DNA from 4 places in the Mesorhizobium sp. M0276 genome. Region 4 is predicted to be linked to each of the others. Evidence: predicted binding sites of a transcription regulator. Region 4 holds the regulator's gene; each other region holds the start of a gene.
The links. Region 4 encodes PhoB, which activates phosphate uptake and scavenging genes when phosphate is short. Its sites were predicted from a motif close to TGTCATNNANCTGTCAT; they were not measured.
Positions count from the first base shown of each region.

Region 1: the regulator PhoB is predicted to act here: its motif matches at 1,802-1,818, upstream of phnF (phosphonate metabolism transcriptional regulator PhnF).
Region 2: the regulator PhoB is predicted to act here: its motif matches at 1,875-1,891, upstream of phnC (phosphonate ABC transporter ATP-binding protein).
Region 3: the regulator PhoB is predicted to act here: its motif matches at 2,220-2,236, upstream of olsB (l-ornithine N(alpha)-acyltransferase).

Region 1 covers NZ_JAMYSC010000069.1:9,400-13,336, reverse strand. The annotation lists gene NKJ01_RS31700 (carbon-phosphorus lyase complex subunit) at 1-648, opposite strand, end outside; gene phnH (phosphonate C-P lyase system protein PhnH) at 650-1,261, opposite strand; gene phnG (phosphonate C-P lyase system protein PhnG) at 1,261-1,722, opposite strand; gene phnF (phosphonate metabolism transcriptional regulator PhnF) at 1,844-2,593, shown strand; gene NKJ01_RS31680 (zinc-binding alcohol dehydrogenase family protein) at 2,749-3,768, opposite strand; gene NKJ01_RS31675 (ABC transporter permease) at 3,836-3,937, opposite strand, start outside.
Region 2 covers NZ_JAMYSC010000069.1:15,852-19,788, forward strand. The annotation lists gene phnK (phosphonate C-P lyase system protein PhnK) at 1-104, shown strand, start outside; gene phnL (phosphonate C-P lyase system protein PhnL) at 427-1,134, shown strand; gene NKJ01_RS31725 (DapH/DapD/GlmU-related protein) at 1,131-1,748, shown strand; gene phnC (phosphonate ABC transporter ATP-binding protein) at 1,971-2,828, shown strand; gene phnD (phosphonate ABC transporter substrate-binding protein) at 2,977-3,885, shown strand.
Region 3 covers NZ_JAMYSC010000001.1:48,384-52,320, reverse strand. The annotation lists gene NKJ01_RS00210 (ATP-binding protein) at 1-2,118, shown strand, start outside; gene olsB (l-ornithine N(alpha)-acyltransferase) at 2,300-3,175, shown strand; gene NKJ01_RS00200 (trimeric intracellular cation channel family protein) at 3,261-3,893, opposite strand.
Region 4 covers NZ_JAMYSC010000009.1:45,855-49,791, forward strand. The annotation lists gene eglC (endo-1,3-1,4-beta-glycanase EglC) at 1-1,285, opposite strand, end outside; gene phoB (phosphate regulon transcriptional regulator PhoB) at 1,820-2,509, opposite strand; gene phoU (phosphate signaling complex protein PhoU) at 2,529-3,236, opposite strand; gene pstB (phosphate ABC transporter ATP-binding protein PstB) at 3,262-3,937, opposite strand, start outside.

The DNA of each region.
Region 1 (3,937 bases), on a different contig from region 4:
GCCACGTTGCGTGGAATAGCCGAGCGCCAGCAGGAACCCCTCGTCGCCGCGCGACAGCGCCTGCAGGCGGATGTCGCGCGCCATCGGGAACTCCAGCGGCTCGCGGGTGATGTCGCCGGGGACATGGTCCTGCGGCATGTCGCCGTCCGGTTCGATCAGGCCTTCGCGGGCGAGGATCGCCGAGACGCGCGGCATGGCTTGCGCTTCCGTCTCACGCAGCAAGGGCTCGGCGACATCGGCGCCGGCGGCAAGCTCGGGATCGAGCAGTCTGTGCGTGTAGTCGAAGGTAGGCCCAAGCAACTGGCCGCCCGGCAGGTCCTTGTAGGTCGCCGAGACGCGCCGCTCGACCAGCATGTTGGCGGTGTCGATGGGCTTGGTGTAGCCAAAGCGGGGCAGTGTCGTGCGATAGGCGCGCACCAGGAAGATCGCCTCGATCATGTCGCCGCGCGCCTGAACAATGGCGAGTGCGGCCAGTTCACGGTCGTAGAGCGAGCCTTCGCTCATCACCCGGTCGACGCCGAGCGCCAGCTGCTCGACGATCTGGTCGAGGCGAAGGGCTGGCACCGAACGGTCGCCACGGCGGCGGTCGGCAAGCAGGCTGTGGGCGTTGGCGATTGCGGCTTCACCGCCTTTAACCGCGACATACATCTTACGCCTCCATCGTCTTGATGCGCGTCGTGCGCGGCAGGCAGGCAATGCCGTCCGATGTGGTGAGGATGATGTCGACGCCTCGCGGAAAGCGCTTGATGTTCTGCTTCCACTGTTCGACGAAATGGCGTGGCATCCGTGCCGGCGCGATCGTCGCGCTGGCTTCGATGCCGGGGCCTTCGAGCAACAGCGGCGTGCCGGAGACGAGATCGCTGACCTGCAGGACCAATGTGGTCGAACGGTCGGGATAGTCCTGCGTGCCTTGCGAAAAACCGTCGAGCGCCATCATCTCGGCCGGGGCTGCGATCAACGCGAAATGCGCATCGGCCGGCGTGTTGGCCAATGGCGCGCCGGTGTGGAAACCAAGCCAGGATTTGATGGCAGGGGAAGCCTGTAAAGCCGGGTCGAGCCAGAGCGGGGTGTCATTGTCGCAAAGCGCCAGCGCAATGGCACCGGCGGTCGCCGACAGCGGCGCCGGCGGACGGGCAAAGGCGGGCAACGGCTGCACGCTGCCAGGCCGCGCCATCGCCTCCATGACAGCGCGGAACACGGTCTGTGCGTTGAAGACCGGATCGGCGAAGCCGCCCTCGATCGATTGCGATGCGATGTCCATCAGTCTTCTCCGCGTACCATGGTGAAGAAATCCACCTTCGTTGCCGCCGTCTCGGCGCGGCGGCGTTCATGCGCCGTGGTCAGGGCCGACCGCAGAGGCGCTATCAGCCCGGTCTCGACCTCGGCGCGGCGGGCCGGGTCCTGCCACAGTGCGTCGGCGATGGCCGCCAGCTTCGCCTTCTGCTTGTCGCGGCCAAGCGCATAGCAATGGCCGACCTGTCCGGACGGCAGCCGGACGGTGGCGCGGGTGACGGTCGCCTCGCCGACATTGAAGGGCGCGCCCCCACCGCCGATGCGGCCGCGTACGGTGACCAGGCCGGTTTCGGGGCCGCGCAGCAGTTCTGCGTCCGAAGGCAGTCCGGCCTCGTTCCAGAGCCGAACGATGTCGTCGCCGCCGGATTGCGCCAGGGTTGCCATGGCGGCCTTGCGTTCGGCTTGATCGCGGGCTTCCTGTCCTCGCATCAGCAACATTCCTCTTCGCCAAATTTGTCTATTGATATAGACAACTATACAAATTATACCTATTATCTAGCGCGAGTCCATGACGGGTGGATGACAAGCACTTGAAGACTGGGGGCAATCAATGGTCGGGCGGCTGGCAGCGGACAGCATCGAGCGGCGCAGCGGCGTCTCGCTGTGGCGGCAGATCGCCGAGAAGATCCTGCAGGCGATCGCCGTCGGCGATTTCGCAGAAAGCGCCGCGCTGCCGCCGGAGATGGCACTGGCTGAGCGCTATGGCGTCAACCGCCACACCGTGCGCAGCGCCATATCGGCCCTTGTGCAGGAAGGGGTGCTGCGGGCCGAGCAGGGGCGCGGCACCTTCGTGCTGTCGCGCAGGCGGCTGTCCTATCCCATCGGTGCGCGCACACGCTTTTCAACGGGCCTGCAAGGGCAGACATCGGAACGGCATATCGTCCTGCTGGCGTCCTCGGTCGAGCCGGCCAGCCAGCGCGTCGCCGAGGGGCTGGGGCTCGCCAAGGGAGCCGATGTGATCCGCCTGGAAACGCGCGGCGAAGCCGACGGACGGCCTGTGTCGCGCGCTGCCGGCTGGTTCGATGCCCGGCGCTTTGCCGGTATCGATGCTGCAATGGCGGAGACCGGCTCGATCACCGCATCGCTCGCCCGGTTCGGCTTCGACGACTATCTCAGGCAATCGACCGTGCTATCGGCGCGCCACGCCGATGCGGCGGACCTTGCAGACCTCGACCTGCAACCGGGCGCCATCGTGCTGGTTACAGTCGCTGTCAACGTCACGCCGGATGGCCAGCCGATCCAGTTTTCCGAATCCAGGTTTCCGGCAGAACGGGTGGAGTTGAAGCTGTCGGCGCTGTAGGGAGTGCCGGCCTTGTAGGAGACCGTGATTTATCTCACTCACGCTGATATCAGACCAGTTCGGTCGCGCTCACCTGTCAGCGGCTTGGCGTTTTGAGGACCGGTTCGACCTGCACGGGGTCGCGTCAATTCGGGCCGGGTTCACGGCCTGTCATGTTATGCTCCCACCTCGATCACAGCCTTGATCAGGCCTGATTTCTCATGCGCCCAGCGGGCCAGATCGTGTGGCGTGCCGGAAAGCGTGGTGCGGTGGGTGACGAGTTTTGCCAGCGGAACGGCGCCGTTGCGGATCGAGGCGGCGACATGGTCGAAATCGGCGCGCAACGCATTGCGGCTGCCGATCAATGTCATTTCACGTTTGTGGAATTCCGGATCGGAAAAGCTGATGTCGTCCTTGACGACGCTGACCAGCACCAATGTTCCGCCATGCGCGACATGGGCGAAAGCCGACCGCACCGACTGGGTGTTGCCGGTGGCGTCGAAGACCACATCGAAGCCTTCGCCAGAGGTTGCCTCCCTGACCAGATCTGGCACCGCGCCGCGCGAGCCGTCGAGGGTCTGGAACCCAAGCTCATTCTCGGCGAAGGCGAGCCTTTCACTGCTCATGTCGAGCAATGTCACGTCGAGGCCGGCGATGCGAGCGAAGATGGCGGTGCCGAGCCCGATCGGGCCGGCGCCGATGACCAGTGTGCGTGCGCCGGTTTCGGCCTTGGCACGCCGCACGGCATGTGCGCCGATGGCCAGGAACTCGACGGCGGCGGCGTCGGCCAACGACAGGCCGTTGGCAGGATAGAGATTTTGCGCCGGCACCAGGATGCGTTCGCACATGGCTCCGTCGCGATGCACCCCGAGCACTTCGATGCTGACGCAGCAATTCGGCTTGCCGTGCCGGCAGGCGATGCACTTGCCGCAGGAAAGATAGGGGTTGATGACGACCGGTTCGCCAACGGCCAGTTCGACACCTTCCCCGGGTTCCACCACGGTACCCGATACTTCATGGCCCATGATGCGGGGATAGGCGAGGAACGGGTGCTTGCCCTCGAAGATGTGATAGTCGGTGCCGCAGATGCCGACATGGCTGACGGACACCAGCGCCCAGCCGGGAGGCGGCGCGCCGGGGGCCGGACGGTCTTCCAGGATAAGATCGCCGGGCGAACGGCAGACGACGGCCTTCATGCTTCAATCCAGTCGGTAATGAATCGCCGGCCCGTCGATTGTGACGGGCCAGCGATTGATCGAGGGTTTACTTGCCGCGGCGGCGCAGCCCGTCGAAGTAGACGATGATGATGATCAGCGCGCCGGTGATGATGCGCTGCCAGAACGAGTTGACGTTGAGCAGGTTGGC
Region 2 (3,937 bases), on a different contig from region 4:
TGAAGGACGGCCGCGTCGTCGAAAGCGGTCTCACCGACCGCGTGCTCGATGATCCGCGCGCGCCTTATACGCAGTTGCTCGTTTCCTCGATTCTACAGGTTTGACGATGAAGTCTCAAAGCGCGTGTTCGCGAAACCTTGGCGCGAGGCACCCCCCTCTGGCCTGCCGGCCATCTCCCCCGCAAGGAGGGAGATCGGCTGTCCCTGCTGCTTTCACCAGTTACCAAGGCTGCAAGAAAAGCGCTGCGGGTGAAACTGCCAATCTCCACCCTTGCGGGGGAGATGTCCGGCAGGACAGAGGGGGGTGCCTCGCGCCGACACCTCGCAACCACCCGCTTCGAGATTTCACCGTTATTCCGCACGTGCAATTGCATTGGCCAGAGGGGGGTGCTGGCCCGCAAGCGGACGATGATTGGAGGACCTTCTGATGGCCACCCCCCTCGTTGTCTCGGACGTTGCCAAGAGCTTCACCATGCATCTGCGCGACGGCATTAAACTGCCTGTCGTCGCCGGAGTCTCGTTCTCGATCAGGGCCGGCGAATGCACCGTGCTTGGCGGCCCGTCCGGTGCCGGCAAGAGTTCGATCCTCAAGATGCTCTACGGCAACTATGCCGTCGACGAGGGCCAGATCATCGTCACGCATGACGACGGACTGATCGACCTTGCCACCGCCAGCCCGCGCACCGTGCTTGCCGTGCGCCGGCAAACGATCGGCTATGTCAGCCAGTTCCTGCGCACCGTGCCGCGCGTCTCGGCGCTCGATGTCGTCGCCGAACCGCTGGTCGAACGCGGCGAAGACCGCGAAATTGCACGCGACAAGGCAGGTGCGTTGCTGGCGCAGCTCAACCTGCCGGAGAAACTTTGGGCATTGCCGCCGGCGACCTTCTCCGGCGGCGAGCAGCAGCGCGTCAACATCGCGCGCGGCTTCATCACCGAGCACCCGATCCTGCTGCTCGACGAGCCGACCGCTTCGCTCGATGCCAGGAACCGTGACGTGGTGATCGAACTCATCGCCGCCAAGAAAGCGGCTGATGTCGCCCTGCTTGGCATCTTCCACGACCACGACGTGCGCGAGGCGGTTGCCGACCGCATCATCGACGTCACCGCTTTCGCTCCCGGAAAAATTGCCGCATGACCAGGAAATTGTCGGAGACACCGCTGGTCCACCCCACGGCGGAGGTGCAGAACTCGACGCTCGGCCGCTGGACCGAGATCGCCGACCGCAGCCGGGTGTTGGAGAGCGAACTCGGCGATTATTCCTACATGATGCAGGATTGCGCCGTCTGGTGCGCGACGATCGGCAAGTTTTCCAACATCGCGGCAAGCGTGCGCATCAACGCCACCAACCACCCGACCTGGCGGCCGACGCTGCACCATTTCACCTACCGCGCTTCGGACTATTGGGACGATGCCGAGCACGAGAGCGAGTTTTTCGCCCAGCGCCGCGCCAAACGCGTCACCATCGGCCACGACACCTGGCTCGGTCACGGCTCGACCATCCTGCCCGGCGTCACCGTCGGCGATGGTGCCGCGGTCGGCGCCGGCGCTGTCGTCTCGAAGGATGTCGCCCCCTACACGATCGTCGGCGGCGTGCCGGCAAAACCAATCCGCGAGCGCTTCGACCGCCGCACCGCCGAACGTTATCAGGCGCTTGCCTGGTGGGACTGGGATCATGCCAGGCTGCGCGCTTCGCTCGTCGATTTCCGGGAACTATCTGCCGAAGCCTTCCTGGAAAAATACGGCGGATAGGTCTTCACATCATCGGCATGGGCAGCAGCATGGCAGGACCTGTTCGATGACTCTCTCAAGCTTTTTCGAGGAGCACTTCGAGGACCTGCTGGTCCTGGGCCGGCCGTAAACTCCACGCCTGTGGAGCGTAACAAAACTGACATCACCGCGACACGGCAGGTTCATGTGGCTGCGTTAGGCGAGTGCCTGACGATCAATATGGTCCGGACTGGAACCTGCCCCATGTCAGCAACCTCTGCCACGCTCGAAATCCGCGGTGTCACCCGACGATTTGGCAAGAACACCGCCGTCAGCGACATCAACATCGCGATCCCGCAGGGTCAGATGGTTGGCATTATCGGCCGTTCCGGTGCCGGCAAATCAACCCTTCTTCGCATGATCAACCGCCTCATCGATCCCAGCCAGGGGTCGATTTTTTTTGACGGCGCCGAGGTCTCCCAGTTGAGCGGCTCGCCGCTGCGGCGCTGGCAACGCGACTGCGCCATGATCTTCCAGCAGTTCAACCTGGTGCCGCGCCTCGACGTGCTGACCAATGTGCTGCTCGGCAAGCTGAACCACCGTTCGACCATGTCAAACCTGTTCGGCATGTTCTCCCGCGCCGAATGCGCCGAGGCGGTCGCAGCCCTTGAGCGGCTCGACATCGCCCGTACAGCGCTGCAGCCCGCCGGCACCTTGTCGGGCGGCCAGCAGCAACGCGTCGCCATTGCCCGCGCCATGATGCAGCAGCCCAGGGTGATCCTCGCCGACGAGCCGATCGCTTCGCTCGATCCGCTCAACGCCAAGGTGGTGATGGACTCGCTGCAGGACATCAATTTGCGCGAAGGCATCACCGTCGTCACCAATCTGCACACGCTGGACACCGCCCGCACCTATTGCAACCGCATCATCGGCATGGCCGCCGGCAAGGTCGTCTTCGACGGACCGCCGGAGGAGCTCAACCGCGAGGCCGTGCGCCTCGTCTATGGCGCCGACAGCAATGGCCAGGAAATCTCAGAGGCCATCACCTCGACCAGCGTTGCCTTCAGCCGAAAGATCGCCGCATCCGCCGGACCGCTCGAACCCGCTTTCCCGGGTTATTGAGTCCATGATCCCGAAAAGTGAAAACCGGTTTTCGGGAAAGATCGTGGACCAAAAAAGAACGGTTGGGATCGCCAGCCCACGTCAAGGGCGCCAGTCAAACTCAAGAACGCTGCCGGCGCGGGGCCGGAACCTACAGGAGAGATTACAGATGTTCAGAAAGATGGTTTTCTGCGCCGTTTCGGTGCTCGCCATGGCGACCAGCATGGCCCACGCCGCCGATATGAAGGAATTTCGCGTCGGCATCCTCGGCGGTGAAAACGAAACCGACCGGCTGCGCAACTACCAGTGCCTAGCCGACCATTTGAAGGCCGAATTCGGCTTCGAAAAGGTCTCGCTGTTCCCCGCCGCCGACTATGACGGCGTGATCCAGGGCCTGCTCGGCGGCACGCTCGACTTCGCCGAGCTCGGCGCTTCCGGTTATGCCAGCGTCGCTCTCAAGGACCCGAAGGCGGTCACCCCGATCCTCACCACCCAGCAGACCGACGGCGCTACCGGCTACTATTCGATCGGCCTGGCGCTGAAATCCTCCGGCATCACCGACATCAAGTCGGCCAAGGGCAAGAAGCTCGGCTACGCCGATCCGGATTCGACCTCCGGCTATCTGATCCCGCTGACCCAGATCCCGAAGGACACCGGCGCTTCGAACGAGACCTTCTTCGCTTCGACCCAGTTCAACGGCGGCCACGAGAACAATGTCCTGGCCGTGCGTGACGGCAAGGTCGACGTAGCGGTGGACGATTCCTCCGGCATTGGCGACTTCAAGGACGGCTACACCTCCGGCACCTTCCACAAGGAAGTCGCCAAGGGTGCCGTCGACCCCAATGACTTCGTCGAAGTCTGGCGCTCGGGCCTGATCCCGAACGGCCCGCTGGTCGTGCGCACCGCGCTCGGCGACGACATGACCGCCAAGCTCGCCGACTTCTTCACGCAGCTGCCCAAGAAGGACAAAGCCTGCTTCGAAGGCGTCGAAGGTGGCGACTTTACCGGCTACGTTCCAGTGAAGGCAGACTTCTACAACGTCATCGTCGAAGCCCGTAAGGCAGCCATCGGCGGCTAACGGCGAAATCAGGAAGGGCGGTGTTCAAAACACCGCCCTTTTTGCATCTCCG
Region 3 (3,937 bases), on a different contig from region 4:
GGCCTGGCGCATCTGACCGGAGCACCAATCTTCATCAGCGTCGCATTGCTGGCAACCGGCCTTGCCGGCATTGGCTTGCATCTGCACTCGATGCGGAGCGAACACCGCACCGCTGCCCTTCTTGACGAAACCACCGCCCGCAGCCGCGCCGAGATCGAGACGCTGGCCGATCGCATGTGGGAAATGCAGGAGAGCGATGAGCGCTTTCGCGGCCTGATCGATGCGCTCGGCGACCTCGTCATTCATCGCAACCGCGACGGCTACATCGTCTATGCCAATAGGGTCTTCGCCGATCTCGTCGAAACCGATCAGCGCGACCTTGCAGGCAAGACCCTGGCGGAACTCGGCATCGAGGTCGGCATCGTCCCTGATGCCGCCTTTTCCGATCATGAATGCCTGAGTTCCACCGATGTCGCCATCAATACGCCCAGCGGCCCGCGTTGGTTTTCGTGGATCGAACTATCGGTGCGCGACAAGGACAGCGGCGCCGTTTCGCATCGCGCCATCGCCCGCGACATCACCGCCCGCAAACGCGCCGAATCCTCGCTGATCACCGCACGCGAACGGGCCGAATACGCCAGCCAGGCCAAATCGCGCTTCCTCGCCACCGTCAGCCATGAAATTCGCACGCCGATGAACGGCATCATGGGCATGGCCAGGCTGCTGGCGGACACCAGCCTGTCGCCGGAGCAGCAGACCTATGTCGGCGCCGTCTCGACCTCAGCCAGCGCATTGCTTGCCCTGATCGAGGATCTTCTCGACTACTCCAAGATCGAAGCCGGGCGCTTCGACCCGGAGCCGCAGCCGATGTCGGTGCGCGAGATCGCCGACAACATCATCGAATTGCTGGCCGCGCGCGCCTTCGCCAAGGATATCGGGCTGGGCTGCTATGTCGAACCCGACGTGCCGCAGTTGATCACTGCCGATCCGGGCAGGGTCAGGCAGGTGCTGCTCAACCTTATCGGCAACGCCATCAAGTTTACCGACAGCGGCGGCGTGTTGGTGAGCGTTGCGCGTGTGCGCACCGAAACCACCGACCGCATTTGCTTCACCATCGCCGATACCGGTCCGGGCCTGCACGATGAGGATCTGGACCGCATTTTCGAGGAGTTCGAGCAAGCCGACGGCACGTCGACGCGTGCGCATGGCGGGGCCGGTCTTGGCCTTGCCATCTCCAAACGCCTAGTGGCCGCCATGGGCGGCACGATCTCGGTGTCCAGCCGGATCGGCCAGGGATCCGAGTTCGTCTTCGAGATCCCGGCGATAGCAGCCACCGAGGCACAGCAGGGCCGCCAAAACGCGCTTTCGGGCAGGCGCGCGGTGATCCTTTCGAAAAACGCTGTCGAGGCTGATGCCATCGCCCGCACCATCCGCGCCAATGGCGGCGCGGTCGACCTCGCCACCACCGCCGCGCAGGCCGCACCCTTCGCCGCCGGCTGCGATGCGCTTCTGGTCGATGCGGCCATGGAAGAAAGCGACGGAAGGCTGCTCAAGCGCCTGCGCTTGAGCGGTTTTTCCCACTGCGAGGCCATCACGCTGATCGCGCCGACCGACCGCGGCATGCTCGGCGAGTTCCGCGCCAGCGGCTACGCAACTTTCCTGGCCAGGCCGGTGCGTGGCGGAACGCTTCTGCGGGTGCTGTTGAGCAGCCATGCCCCAAGCCTCACCCAGCCGCAGCTGGAAAAGCGTGGCGGGCCGACACTTCGCACCGTCAGCAACCGACAGAGGGGCCTGTCGGTGCTGATCGCCGAGGACAATGACATCAACGCCATGCTGGCCCGCGCCACGCTGTTGAAGGCCGGGCATCGCGTCAAAGTGGTCGGCAATGGCAAGGCCGCCGTCGAGGCTGTCACGGGCGCCGGGCACAACCACCGCTTCGACGTGGTTCTGATGGACCTGCACATGCCGGTCATGGACGGACTGGACGCGATTGCCGCCATCCGCCGCCATGAGGAAGAAACCGCAATGTCGCCGGTGCCGATCATGGTACTGTCGGCCGACAGCCAGGAAAAGACCCGCCATGCGGTGTTGGCTCATGGCGCCAGCGGCTTTGTCACCAAGCCGCTCGACCCTGAGGCGTTGGTCAATGCCGTCGAGGGACAGGTCGTCGCAGCCTGAGTTTTTCACCGTCCAATCCGCGCCACGCGCTCAGGTAACGCAGTCGGTTGATCGCATTCGCCAGCCGACGAAGTATTGCCCGCAAGGTCGCATCACGGTACTGTCACAATCCTGTTGCACCTACACCGTATCCCCGTGCCAAGAGGGATGGCTCGAAGGAGAATCACTCGTGCATACAGTTATGCCGGAATGTGACACTCGGCCGAACGCCAGCAGCGCGCTGCTTGCCGGACGTAACGCCGATTGCGTCATGAAGGGCGCAGCACTGGGCCGTATAGGTAATCTTGAAGTGCGACTCGCTCGCAACGAAGCCGAGATCGCGGCCGCGCAGGAAGTGCGCTACCGGGTGTTCTACGACGAACTTGGCGCCAGAAAAGACCTGTTCCAGACCCATGACCGCCGTGATGCCGACCGGTTCGACCCGCTCTGCGACCATCTGCTGGTTTTGGACACCACGCTTTCCGGCCCCGAACATCGCCGCATCGTCGGCACCTATCGGCTGCTGCGGCAAGAAATCGCGGCCACCGCCGGAGGGTTCTATTCGGAAGGTGAATTCGAGCTGACCAAGCTCATCGCCCGTCACCCCGGCCAGCGTTTTCTCGAACTCGGCCGCTCCTGCGTTTTGCCGGAATACCGTTCGAAGCGCACTATCGAGGCATTGTGGCAAGGCATCTGGGCTTACATCAACCACTACGAAATCGGTGTGATGACCGGTTGTGCTTCCTTCCACGGCACGGTGCCGGCGGCGCATGCCGAGGCACTCACCTACCTCGCCCACCACTGCCGGACGAATTCGGCCTGGGATGTGCGCGCGGTGTCCGCGCGTTACTGCTCGATGGACCTGATGCCGATCGAGGCGGTCAACACCAAGGCGGCAATCGCGGCAATGCCGCCCTTGGTCAAGGGCTATCTGCGCGTTGGCGCCCGCATCGGCGATGGCTGCGTCATCGACCGCGAATTCTCGACGGTCGACGTCTTCGTCGTGATGCCGGTCAAGGAAATCGGCGCCCGCTACGTCAACTATTATGGCGGGGAAGCCCAGCGCTTCGCAGCGTGATGGCGAATAGCGAATAGCGAGAACTACGCCGCAATCCTGCGGGCTGCTATCCCTAATCGCTACTCCCTATTCGCTATTCGCTCCTTCACGGAATATCTTCCGGGCGCCGGCCGGGTCGGCTCTTGTAGGACGGAAACGACCAGCCGAATTTGAGCGCGCCGCCACGCACAAGGAACGCCGCAGCAAAACCGGCGAGGTCCGAAGTGAGCGGCGGCAGCCCGGCAAGATCGCCAAGTGTATAGAGGCCGGCACCGGCAAGGGCTGCTGTGACGTAGATTTCGGGCCTGAGCAGCACCGATGGCTCGCCGGCCAGGAGATCGCGCAGAATGCCGCCGGAGGTGGCTGTGAGCACGCCGGTGATGACGGAGACGACCGGCGAACCGGTAATCGCCAGTCCCTTGGCGGCGCCCATCACCGAAAAGGCGGCGAGCCCGATGGCGTCGAGCCAGAGCAGCCATTTCCAGCGCGATTCGACGCGATGCGCGCCGAAGAAGACCAGCGCGGCAACCACGGCGCAGATCAGCACATAGCTGGAGTTGGCGACCCAGAAAACCGGCAGGTTGAGGATGACGTCGCGAAGCGTGCCGCCGCCTATCCCGGTGACGCTGGCCAGGAACAGGAAACCGATGATGTCGAGTTGTTTGCGCGAAGCCGCAAGTGCCCCGGTCGCGGCGAAGACGGCGACACCGGCATAGTCGAGAAGCGCGATGGGGTTCATGAAGCGAACAATGAAAGAGTGAGTAGCGAATAGCGAGTAGCGAA
Region 4 (3,937 bases):
GATTGGCCAGTATGTACATGGGGTCGTGCATGTCGGACGGCGTCGCCGCTTGGGCGACCTTCACACCGTCATAGGTCCAGACAAGCTCATCCTTTGTCCAGAGCAGGCCATAGGTGTGGAAACCGTCAGTGTCCGCAACGTTCACGGTGGACGAAACCTTCGTGTGCTCTCCCGTCTCATTGGTGTGCGCTGTCATGAAAAGCGTGTTCGGATCCTGACCGCGCGTTTCGACGACGTCCAGCTCCGGCGGCCACGATCCGTCTTCCGGAAGCAGCCAGAAGGCCGGCCAGGCTCCGGCCGTTTCGGGCAGGTCCGCCCGCATTTCGAAATAGCCGTAGGTTTGCGCGAAGGTGTCGTGGGTCGTCAGTATCCCCGATGTGTATTCGTAGTTGTTGATCAGAGGCTTGATGTCCTCCGGCGCCTGCGCGGCGGTGATGGTGAGGACGCCGTTTTCAACGCTGAACGGGTGGACGGAACTCGTCGGCCCGTAATTGGCGTCGATATACCATTGCAACTCGCCATTGCTGCTCAATGTGCTGCCGTTCGGCGCGCCCCACGAGAAATTGGAATTCCACGTGCCGTCCTGCCCGTCCCGAAGGCTCAGCGTGTTGAATTCGTCGGAGAAGGACAGCGTCATTCCGGACTTGTCTATCGGCAGTTCGAACTGGGTGGGCTGCAACTTGTCGATGGTCGTATTCTTGAACACCAGGATCTCGTCAGATCCGAGGTTCAGCATCACGTTCGATTCCACCTGAACCATCTGCGAACGGACGGCGTCGAACGAAGTGAAGTCATAGCCGTTAAGGCGCACCACATCGGTCGCACCGAAATCGAAGATAAGATCGCTCCCATTTCCTTTGGAGATGGCGAAAGTGTCGGCGCCGTCACCGCCGATCAGGACATCATTTCCCTTGCCGCCATCCAGCGTCTGATGACCCGACCCGCCCTTGATGATGTTGTCCAACGCATTTCCGAACGCATATCGATTGGCGCCGGTAACGACCAGGTTCTCGAAATTGTCGGGGAGCTTGTAGCTCATCCAGGTGTCGATCGTATCGATCCCGGCCCCGGGATCTTCGACCGCCTTATTGTTGGTGGAATAGAGGTGATAGTAGTCATCGCCGGCGCCACCGTACATCGTGACATAGACGCCGGTGTCTCCCCAGAAGGAGTCGTTGCCTGAAGTGCCATGCAGTTCGGCCCCGGCTCCGGTTGCCGAGAACCAATGACTGGACGCGCCGGTGTAGGGAAGAGGAATACCTTTGGCGTTTAAGACCGTGCTCATCAGAAATCCTTCCTCTTAGTGTCCGACCTGGTCAAATCATTCGGCGCAGCGTCCGGCGACCGCTTTCAAAGCAACGTTGCAACGAACGAGATCGTTCCCGCGGAATCATCATCAGATCCAAGATCGTATTGACTATTCGGAGCACATACAATCAATAAAGAAGAGGGAAACTCGCTCTTAGTCGGATGCAATTTTTAATAAAATTGCGAATTTATGCGAAACCACATCCTCTAGCGGGCACATAGCCATATTAGTTCAAATTGTTTCTTGAGGCGCGCGACTTTGATCGGAGGTCTGCGGGCAAGATAGCAATGTGACCAACTAAAGTGTCACGGGCCGTGCTTCCTGCGGCCAGCCTGGCAGAAAAGCGAATTGGGAGATCGGAAGGCAATCGCCAGCCAGTCAAGGTACGCGCGAGCCCGCGACCGCGAAGGGCAGTTTAGACTTCGATGCCGCCTGCTTGAATGTCTGCCATCGCGTGGCCATTGGCGACGACCTGCTGATTGAATTTGAACCTTGGTTCCGATCTATCGGCTAGTCTTCCCTGATCGCGTAGCCTGCGCCCCGAATGGTGCGGATGACGTCGGGCATGCGGCCGTTGTTGACGGCTTTGCGCAGCCGCCCGACATGCACGTCTACCGTGCGTTCGTCGATGTAGATCGTTTCGCCCCAGACGTTGTCGAGCAGCTGGCTGCGCGAGAACACGCGGCCGGGATGGCGCATCATGAATTCGAGCAGGCGGAATTCGGTCGGCCCGAGCCGGATCTCGCTCTTCTTGCGATAGACCCGGTGCGATTCTCGATCGAGCACGATGTCGCCGACCTTCAGCACGCTGGACAGCAGTTCCGGCTTGGCACGGCGCAGCAGCGCCTTGACCCTGGCCATGAACTCCGGTGTCGAAAACGGCTTTACCAGATAATCGTCGGCGCCGGTCGAGAGGCCCCGCACGCGATCGCTCTCCTCGCCGCGCGCGGTCAGCATGATGATCGGCAGCCGCTCGGTCTCGGGACGCATTCGCAGGCGCCGGCAGAGTTCGATGCCGGAGACCGCCGGTACCATCCAGTCGAGCACCAGAAGGTCAGGCACGTTCTCCTGCAGCCGGATCTCGGCCTCGTCGCCGCGCGTCACGACCTCGACCTGATAGCCCTCGGACTCCAGATTGTAACGGAGCAGCACGCCTAGCGGCTCCTCGTCCTCCACCACCATGATGCGTGGCGCGATCATCGGCTGGTTACCCCTGTCGTCATGCCGCGGGCGCGGACATTGTCGTCTCGTCCTGTTTCGGACGATTGGCCGGCAGCTGCGTGCCGGTCAAAACATAATAGGCATTTTCCGCGATGTTGGTGACATGGTCGCCGATGCGCTCGAGGTTCTTGGCGCAGAACAAAAGATGCGTGCACGCGGTGATGTTGCGCGGGTCTTCCATCATATAGGTGAGAAGCTCGCGGAACACGGAGGTGTATTTGACGTCGATGCGTTCGTCGTCGGCACGCAGTTTCGCCAGCGCGGCGGCGTCACGCGCCGCATATTCCTCGATGACGCCCTGCACCTGGATCAGCACCAGTTGTGCCATTCCATCGATCGAGTGCGAAAGGTCGCGCGGCGTGACGCTGAGGCCGACAGTGCCGACACGCTTGGCGATGTTCTTGGCAAGGTCGCCGATGCGTTCGAGATCGCCGGCCATGCGGATAGAACCGACGACATGGCGCAGATCATCGGCCATCGGCTGCCGCTTGGCGATCAGCGTGATTGCGCGGTCGTCGAGCTCGCGCTGGCGCGCGTCCATGATCGCATCATCGGAGACGACGCGCTGTGCCAAGGCGTTGTCGGAATTCAAGAGCGCCTTGGTCGCACCGCCGACCATCGAGCTGGCGAGATCGCCCATGTCGCTGATGAGCTTGCTGATCTGACCGAGATCCTCGTCGAAAGAAGCGACTGTGTGTTCGCTCATGATCCTGTTCCTCGTATGCCTGAGCTCAGCCGAAGCGGCCGGTGATGTAGTCCTGCGTGCGCTTCTCGCGGGGCGACGTGAAGATCTTCTCGGTGCGGTCGAACTCGACCAGCTCGCCCAGATACATGAAGGCCGTCTGCTTCGATACGCGCGCCGCCTGCTGCATGTTGTGGGTGACGATGACGATCGTGTAGTCGGCTTGCAACTCGTCGATCAGTTCCTCGATCTTGGCGGTCGACAGCGGGTCGAGCGCCGAGGCGGGCTCGTCGAGCAGGATGACTTCCGGCTTCACCGCCACGGTGCGGGCGATGCAGAGCCGCTGCTGCTGGCCGCCGGAGAGGCTGAGGCCGCTGGCGTCGAGCTTGTCCTTGACCTCGGTCCAGAGTGCCGCGCGCTTCAGCGCCTGCTCGACGCGGCCGTCCATCTCCGACTTGCTCAGCTTCTCGTAGAGCCTGATGCCGAACGCGATGTTTTCATAGATCGACATCGGAAATGGCGTCGGCTTCTGGAACACCATGCCGATCTTGGTGCGCAGCAGGTTGAGGTCCTGCGAGCGGTCGAGAACGTTCTGGCCGTCGAGCAGCACCTGACCTTCGGCCGTCTGCTTGGGATAGAGCTCGTAGATGCGGTTGAAGACGCGCAGCAGCGTCGACTTCCCGCAGCCCGAAGGCCCGATGAAGGCGGTGACGCTGCGCTCCGGC